Regions from separate parts of the Peribacillus sp. NPDC096448 genome, predicted to be linked through region 3. Evidence: riboswitches for the same ligand, from Rfam matches in the RefSeq annotation. Region 3 holds a riboswitch; each other region holds the start of a gene.

Region 1 (2,203 bases), on a different contig from region 3:
ATCTTACCTTGAACGATATTGACATCCAACTCGAAGTTACGTACAAGCTTGGTGATCAATGGGCTTTCTGCATGATCGCCTACAAAGGTCAATTGAATCACTTTGCCTGCAGGATAGCGTTCGAGCAAATGGTCCATCGTTTCTTTCGTTTCTTCTGGTTCCGTTACCTGTTGCACGAAACGCTTCGTCATTTGTTCTTTAGGATTCTTGAAAACATCCAGGACAGGTCCCTGTTCAACAACTTGCCCGCTTTCCATCACGGCGACGCGATGGCAGATTTTACGAATCACATGCATTTCATGTGTTATCAAGACGATCGTCAATCCCAGGCGCTGATTGATGTCAACAAGCAATTCCAGTATGGAGTCGGTAGTCTGCGGATCCAAGGCAGAAGTCGCTTCATCACAAAGCAGCACTTTAGGGTCATTTGCCAGAGCCCTGGCAATTCCCACCCTTTGCTTTTGCCCCCCGCTTAATTGTGAAGGATAGGCCTTTTCCCTGCCTTCCAGTCCGACTAACTTGATCAATTCGTTCACACGCTTGGTTCGTTCAGTTTTAGAAACTCCTGCAATTTCCAATGGGAAAGAAATATTTTCCTGAACGGTCCTTGACCATAATAGATTGAAATGTTGGAAAATCATGCTGATTTCTTGACGGGCCTTACGGAGCTGAGCCCCTTTAATTTTTGAAATTTCCTTCTCAGCCACCACAACGGATCCCTCTGTCGGTGTTTCCAATCCATTGAGCATTCTGATCAAAGTACTTTTCCCCGCTCCACTGTAACCGATGATACCGAAAATCTCGCCTTTATTTATTTCAACATTCACATTATTTACAGCCTTGATCGTCTCACTGTTTCCTTTTCCTGTTCGGAAAAGCTTACTGACTTTCGTCAATGTAATCATTAATCCTCACCTCTTTTATCCAATAAAACCTATGAACTTAGTTGATTTCTCTACATTATTAGTCTGTTTCTCATATCATGCAAAGGTTTTCCCCATAAAAATAGAAAAAACCTTTCTGCATGAGCAGAAAGGCAGGTGAAGAAACAGGCCTTCCTCTCATCTTCCAAAGTGATTAAACTTTGTGTGAATTGGCACCTTTCCAAGGAAATCTCCTTGTCGGTTGCCGGGTTTCATCGGGCACATCCCTCCACCTCTCTTGATAAGAGCTAATATATAGAATATTTGTACAACATTAAGTTCTTTAGTATGGTGAAATTTTATCATAGATAAAAAAGGAGCGCAATGTATATTATTTCTAGTACAACAATGAACAGGAACTTTGCTTAAACCGTCTTGGAAGTCAAGGAGACGATATTCGTCGCCTTTTCAATTGCCTGCTCCAAATCTTCTATTAAATCCTCTACATTTTCAATCCCAATGGATAAACGGACTTGGTCGGCACGCACACCCGCTTTTGCAAGACCTGCCTCATTCAATTGTTGATGGGTCGTACTGGCTGGGTGGATGATCAAGCTCTTCGCATCCCCTACATTCGCCACATGGGACCATAATTCCACCGAATTGATAAGTTTTGCCCCAGCTTCGCGATTACCTTGTATCCCAAATGTGACGACAGATCCAGCTCCCTTTGGCAAATATTTATCCGCAAGGGCTTTATCGGGATGATCCTCATCACCGGGATGTGAAACCCAAGTCACGGCAGGATGGTTTTTTAAATATTTAATGACAGACTTGGTGTTTGATAGATGCTCTTTCATCCTAACATGGAGCGTTTCAAGTCCAAGCGTAAACTGGAATGCACTTTGGGCACTTAGCGCAGGGCCCAAATCACGGAGTAACTGGACTCGGGCTTTCGTTATGAATGCGGCAGGTCCAACTGCCTCGGCGTATACCAGATTGTCGTAACTTGGGTCAGGCTCCGTGAAGCCAGGGTAGTTTGGCGAGTTCCAATCGAATTCCCCTCCATCCACGATGACACCGCCTAGCGTCGTTCCATTTCCAAGAAGCCATTTTGTAGCGGAATGGATGACGATATCCGCTCCAAAATCAATTGGTCTGCAAAGATACGGTGTCGCGAAGGTATTATCAATGATTAAAGGTATGCCGGCTTCATGGGCGATTTCCGCTACCGCTTCAATATCAAGCACCCTCAAACTTGGATTTCCGATCGTTTCAGCAAAAATGGCTTTAGTTCTTGGCGTAATCGCCCTTTTGAAATTTTCAGGGTCATCTGGAGA
Region 2 (2,203 bases), on a different contig from region 3:
CCGTTTCTTTTTTCATTAAGAGTAGATGTCCAGAGTGTAAGATTTGACTTATATTTTTCAGACAATTACGATAAATGTATACTTCACGAAATGCTTTAAGAAAATTTTATCTGGAAATCATGTAACATTGGAGGGTATCAAATGAGCGATATCGTGATTTTATCAGGAAGTCCGGCTATTCCATCAAGAACGGACATTTCACTAAAACATATTCAATCATTAGTCGAAAATGCAGGATTTACTACAGCTTATTTCTCGATTACGGATTTCACAGCAGATGATTTATTCCAAGGGAAATATAATAGCGAGGATATCTCAAAGCTTTCAGAGAGAATTCAAGCAGCCAGAGGAGTCATTATAGGTTCACCGGTTTATAAGGCTTCTTATACAGGTGTATTGAAAGCCTTGATTGATTTGCTGCCAGAAGGTGCTTTTAAGGGTAAGCCGGTGCTGCCAATCATGATTGGTGGAAGTAACAGGCATCTATTGGCGATTGACTATGCGCTTAAACCATTAATTTCAATATTAAAAGGCGAGCCGCTGCAGGGGATTTATTTTGTTGATAAGGAAATAGATAAACAGAATCCAGAAAACCCGATCAATGATTTGCATTTAATTGATCGCGTCCAGAGTCAGGTTCAAGAATTTGTAGAAGCGATACAGTTAAGAAATTAATGACTTAAATAAATTAATTCCTTCTATAAAAAGACTGAACCCTAGATATTTTTTTTAGAATAACACGAGTCAATAATAGGCCTATTAATGAAAATAGACTCATTTTTTTGGAGACTTTATCTAAAAAGACGAGTCTATTTTCGTATTTATATGAACATAAAATCATAAATTGAATAGTGTGTATAAAAATAACAGTTCATCCATAATATTAAACCAAGTTATTTTATAAGAAAACTCCATTGACAAGGATTAAATATATGTTAATATTTAAAATAATAAAACTTATCCAGAGCGACGGAGGGAATTGGCCCTTTGAAGTCCAGCAACCTGCATGATGGATGCAAGGTGCTACCTCCAACAAAATGTTGATCATTTTGGAAGATAAGGTAAAGATATTTACCTTGCGATCTTTCCATCATGGAAAGATTTTTGTTTTTTGTGAAAATTTTAGGCAGACCATAACAATGTAAGGTTGTATGGAATTATATAAATCTAAGAAATTTAAAATAAAAAATTCGCGGATTTTCTTAAAGGAGGAACTGGTTTGGATAAAGAGAATCAGCTTGAAGAAATTTTTGAACGACTTCAAGAAATGCTTAATTCAATGAAATATGGATCCATTACACTTATTGTCCAGGATGGTAAAATCATTCAAATGGAAAGAAATGAAAAACTAAGAATTAAATAAGGTATCTGCTGACTAGAAAAACTAGAGGCGGGTTTAACTGATATAAAGAGAGTATTGGTTAGATTCGTCTCTTTTTCCTAGATTCAAATAACCCGGGGAATATTACAACGGGAATTGATCAACAGTTACTCTAACCTGATACAGCAAGTTTTTAGAGGGGGCTACAAAGTTGGCTGCATTAATAAACTATGAAAATTTCAATACAGGGGACTTCCCTGTATTTCCTGAAGGCAGTGAGACAAAAGGTGCTTTGGAAGTTCTGCAATGGGCGAATGACCATTACGGAGACAAACTGATTTATGCTTGCAGTTTTGGTATTGAAGGCATCGTGCTTACGGATTTATTGGCGAAGGTCAATCCTTCGGCAAAAATAGTTTTCCTTGATACAGATGTTCATTTTGAGGAAACTTACCAATTGATCGAGGAAGTGAAGAAGCGATATCCGAAGCTTTTGATCGAAATGAAGAAACCTGACTTGACGCTTGAGGAACAAGCGGCGGAATATGGGGATGAATTATGGCTTAGAGATTCCAATAAGTGCTGTAACATCCGTAAAATCATTCCGCTAACTGATGTGCTTTCAACAGCAACAGCCTGGCTTTCGGGACTGCGGAGGGAGCAATCCGAAACAAGGGCTAAGACCGAGTATATCAATAAGGATAATAAGTTCAAATCAGTTAAAATATGCCCACTCATACATTGGACATGGAAAGATGTTTGGCGCTATGCCCACAAAAATGGACTTCCATATAATGTTCTGCATGATAATGGATATCCGAGCATTGGATGTAAAACGTGTACTGCACCTGCCTTCAATGCAGATGATTTACGGTCAGGCCG
Region 3 (2,203 bases):
ACGGTTTGATATTCAAGGATCATTTGATGAGGAATACCAATTCAGCTACAATATTGCTCCTTCCCAATCCGTGCTCTCCGTCATTAATGATGGGGAAAGGAATCGACTTGGATATCTTCGGTGGGGACTCATTCCTTTCTGGGCAAAAGACGTAAAAGTGGGCTACAAAATGATCAATGCCAGAGCGGAAACCATTGCTGAGAAAGCAAGCTTCAGGAATGCGTATGAGAAGAAGAGATGCTTGATAATCGCTGACTCTTTTTATGAATGGAAGAAGACGCCAGAAAGAAAAATACCGATGCGAATAAAACTGAAGAATCATGCTCCATTTGGAATGGCCGGTCTCTGGGAATCCTGGAAATCTCCTGAAGGCATCAGCATTTATTCGTGCTCCGTTATAACAACCGTGCCTAATGAGCTAATGACCAGCATTCATGATCGCATGCCTGTCATCCTTAAACCGGAAGATGAAAAAGATTGGTTGAATCCTTCCATTAATGATCCTGCTTATCTGCAACAGTATTTAAAGTCATTCGATTCGGAACAGATGGAAGCATTTGAAGTATCGACTGATGTGAACTCGACTAAAAATAATTCACCTAACCTAATCCAACAAATTTGCTGAGAGGTCATTAGACCTCTAGGACTGTAGACAACTTGATGAAAATCGAGTTTGTCTACATTTTTTTTGTTTGTACAATTTGAACGTTGATCTCCTCTCAAGAAACTCGCTTTCCGCGGGTGGTCCTCCCTCGGCGCCTTTGCGCCTGCGGGGGCTCGCCAGGACTCGCTTTTCCCACAGGAGTCTCGCACACCCGCTCCAACCAACTTTGTTCTCTTTATGAACAGTAAGGAGTGCATGTGAAATACTTTAAAATTAACCCTTGCGAAAATAGACAAAATGCTGTACTGTTATATTTGCTTTTCAAAACGACTTTCGATGTCACTTTCACAAACTCAGATGGTTTCGGCAAGTTTTCAGCCCGGTACTTTTCTGGCAGGCATCGTAATTTTTGATAAATTATATAATGTAATCTTCTTATCAAGAGAGACGGAGGGACTGGCCCGAAGATGTCTCGGCAGCGGACTTAAATGGAGTGCTGTGCCAAATCCAGCAGGCTGATTTTTGCCTGAAAGATAAGGAGGGTGTTTTTTATAAATTAAAAGACCTCTTCTTGCTGTTAAATAGAAGGGGTCTTTTTTATGCCAGTTTTTTGCTACAGCTCCATGACTGGATAATCAGGTAGGTTCAAATTGGAGTTATTTGCGAAAACTGTTAATAGAATAAGAGCTGTGACACATGTCGCGGGAAAAATAAAAAGAGGTGTACATCATGAGTGCAAACAATAAAGGGAATCCATGGGCATTGATCCCATTTGTCGTATTTTTAATTTTATTTATTGGATCCGGAATCATCACTAAAGATTTTTATTCATTTCCGGTGATTGTAGCGATTTCAATTGCATCGGCAGCTGCATTGGCGATGAATCGGAAAGAGTCATTCAATGAAAAGGTTGATATCTTCTGTAAAGGTGCCGGGGACGCCAATATTATGTTAATGGTTATCATTTTCCTTTTGGCCGGAGCTTTTGCCGAAGTTGCCAATGGCATGGGGGCAGTTGAATCAACCGTGAATCTTGCCTTAGCCGTTTTTCCCCAAAATCTATTAATGGTAGGGATTTTCATCATCGCTTGTTTTATTTCTCTATCCATGGGGACAAGCATGGGAACGATTGTTGCCTTGGCACCTATCGGGGTAGGGATTAGTGAGCAAACAGATATTTCACTTGCCCTTTCAATGGCGGCCGTTATTGGTGGTGCGATGTTTGGGGATAACCTTTCATTCATTTCAGATACGACAATCGCTGCTGTTCGAACGCAGGGAACGAAAATGAAGGATAAGTTTAAAGTGAATTTTTTCATCGTTTTACCTGCAGCCATCATCACATGTGCCATCCTAGGAATTTTAACGATGGGTGAACAAGCTGACATCTCCCAACAGTCTTATGATTGGGTGAAGATTCTTCCATATCTTTGCGTATTGATCACTGCATTGGCAGGAGTCAATGTGTTCCTGGTCCTTTCCATCGGAATCGTATTTGCCGGAATTATCGGGTTGGCCGATGGAAGTTATCAACCGTTGGGTGTCATTCAAAAAGTTGGGGAAGGAATGGCGGGAATGTATGAAATTTCCTTCCTTGCC
Region 4 (2,203 bases), on a different contig from region 3:
GCACCGCCCTCTGCTCCGTCAGGGTGCCCGTGAATTCCGCCTCCGGCATTAATCACACTATCGAGCCCAAAATCCTTGATGAGGTCCGGAACCATGCCCGGATGAATGCCTGCAGAAGGAACAGGAAAGGCTTTTTTCCATGAAAGTTCATTTTTTGTCAGAGCTTCAGCAATCGCCAAGGTCTCCGTTTTTTCAAGTGCGACATTTCCATAAGGAGAAGGGAACAAGGATAAATCCGCACCTGATAACCTTACTAATTTACCAAGCAATAATGGATAGCCGATACCATAAAATGATGAAGATGCCAATGCCCCGCTATATGCGGGGTGCGCCATGATCGGCAGCTTGATACGATCATGTTCACTCAAGGCCTGCATTACATCCAAACCATATGTATGAACGTTGAACAATAAAGCATCTGCCCCTGCTTCAGCCGCTTGCTCTGCCTTATCCAATAATTCAAATGTTTTCCCTGATAGATTGACAGCATATAACGTTCGGTGGCCAGTGGTTTCATAGACTTCATTCAATATTCTTTTTCCCGTTTTTATTCTATCGAAAAATGGAGTCAGTTCCTGGTCGAAGAGGATCTCATCATCTTTAACTAGGTCGACACCTCCCAATGCTTGTTGCCTCAGTTGCTCATTATGAAATGTTAGGTCTCTTCCCAATACACCTTTAAAGATGCTCATCACCAAGGGCCGGTTAAAAACGCCAACCTTTTCCCTTATGCCCTCAATGCCAAATTGCGGCCCTGGAAAAGCTTTTTGAATATCACCGACAAAATCCAAGTCGATCAGTTTTATTTCACCATCCAATGAAAGTTTGCCGAAGACCGTCGTGAGGATTGCAGGTAAATCATTGGAGAAATTCCCTCCCGGATAGGCAATTTTGATCAGCGAACGGTATACTTTCCGATTAAAGTAGCTGTTTGCCCTCTCTTCTTCAGATAGTGGTGTCACCGATACAACGCGTCCCTTATGTTTTTCCAGTTGTTTCTGAACCAAATGCGGCAGGTCCGTCCATGTCCCGACAGTCAAACCCAAGGCAATGCTTTCTGCTTTTTTCTCATGATTTCCATTAAAGTCATGAATTAAATAAGTAGCGACTATCTCGCTCATCTGATCACTCCTATAACACGTTAGTAAACCCTCGATGTCATTAACCTGAAATGGTCTCAAAATGGCAAAAGCCCCTTCATAAAGAAGAGGCTTTAAAAAGCCATCTTCTTATCTCCCAGCCCATTGGCTGCAAGAATTAGCACCGTGCCTTGTGGATTTCAAGAAAATCCGGCGGAAGGATTCCGCCCCATTTTACAATGGAATTACGGTCGGTTGCTGGGCTTCATAGGGCTAGTCCCTCCACCTGCTCAAAATAAGAAAACGCTGATATATAAGTTGCATCCAAGTATCGAAAGATTAAGAATTTATTTTGTATTCTGACAGGTAATCCCTACTTTGTCAATAAGTTTTAACTATTTAAATGTGTATAAATCGGATATCTTATTGCATTAAAATAAGTTTAATGTTCGTATCCGTTCCACAGCCTCTTGCAGCCGTTCTTCCGAAGTCAGTAGCCCTACCCTGACGTAACCTTCGCCAAATTCACCGAAACCATTCCCTGCGGCAACAGCTACATGGGCATGCGTTAATAAATAGTCCGCAAAACTCTCGGACGTAAAACCTCCAGGTACTTTGAGCCAGGCAAAAAACGATGCCGCAGGCGCTTGGACATCCCAGCCGATTGCCCTCAATCCCTCAATGAAAACATTCCTTCGCACCTCGTACATCTTCACTAACTGCTCTACACAGCTCTGTAAGTCAAGTAAAGCACTTGCCGCAGCTTCTTGTATCGCCGGGAAGAGACTCACATAAAGATGGTCTTGTAATAGTTCAAGAGCTTCTATTACACTCTTATTTCCCACTGCGAAGCCGACTCTCCACCCTGCCATATTGTATGTTTTCGATAGAGTGTATATTTCAACTCCTACATCCTTCGCTCCCTCCGCCTGGAGAAAGCTTTTCGGTTTTTTTCCGTCGAATCCTATTGCCCCATAGGCGAAATCATGGACCACACAAATTGAATGTTCTTTTGCAAAGGAGACGGTTTCATCAAAGAAACTTTCAGTGGCAGAAGCGCCTGTGGGATTATTCGGATAATTCAAGAACATCATTTTGGCTTTATCAAGAACTTCTTTATGTAT

Evidence for each region. Region 3 has a riboswitch for S-adenosylmethionine ahead of ACIQ0C_RS16690 (Na+/H+ antiporter NhaC family protein). Riboswitches for the same ligand answer to the same signal wherever they lie in the genome.
Region 1: another riboswitch for S-adenosylmethionine. It lies ahead of ACIQ0C_RS12400 (methionine ABC transporter ATP-binding protein); the one in region 3 lies ahead of ACIQ0C_RS16690 (Na+/H+ antiporter NhaC family protein).
Region 2: another riboswitch for S-adenosylmethionine. It lies ahead of ACIQ0C_RS05615 (YezD family protein); the one in region 3 lies ahead of ACIQ0C_RS16690 (Na+/H+ antiporter NhaC family protein).
Region 4: another riboswitch for S-adenosylmethionine. It lies ahead of mtnW (2,3-diketo-5-methylthiopentyl-1-phosphate enolase); the one in region 3 lies ahead of ACIQ0C_RS16690 (Na+/H+ antiporter NhaC family protein).

The regions. Positions count from the first base shown of each region.
Region 1 is NZ_JBIWEU010000006.1:133,552-135,754, reverse strand. Features, by position in the region: gene ACIQ0C_RS12400 (methionine ABC transporter ATP-binding protein) at 1-905, opposite strand, end outside; SAM riboswitch class I at 1,059-1,171, opposite strand; gene ACIQ0C_RS12395 (O-acetylhomoserine aminocarboxypropyltransferase/cysteine synthase family protein) at 1,289-2,203, opposite strand, start outside.
Region 2 is NZ_JBIWEU010000002.1:366,103-368,305, forward strand. Features, by position in the region: gene ssuE (NADPH-dependent FMN reductase) at 142-675, shown strand; SAM riboswitch class I at 955-1,063, shown strand; gene ACIQ0C_RS05615 (YezD family protein) at 1,220-1,363, shown strand; gene ACIQ0C_RS05620 (phosphoadenylyl-sulfate reductase) at 1,533-2,203, shown strand, end outside.
Region 3 is NZ_JBIWEU010000009.1:190,234-192,436, forward strand. Features, by position in the region: gene ACIQ0C_RS16685 (SOS response-associated peptidase) at 1-625, shown strand, start outside; SAM riboswitch class I at 1,037-1,144, shown strand; gene ACIQ0C_RS16690 (Na+/H+ antiporter NhaC family protein) at 1,334-2,203, shown strand, end outside.
Region 4 is NZ_JBIWEU010000002.1:62,545-64,747, reverse strand. Features, by position in the region: gene mtnW (2,3-diketo-5-methylthiopentyl-1-phosphate enolase) at 1-1,121, opposite strand, end outside; SAM riboswitch class I at 1,227-1,381, opposite strand; gene ACIQ0C_RS04215 (pyridoxal phosphate-dependent aminotransferase) at 1,511-2,203, opposite strand, start outside.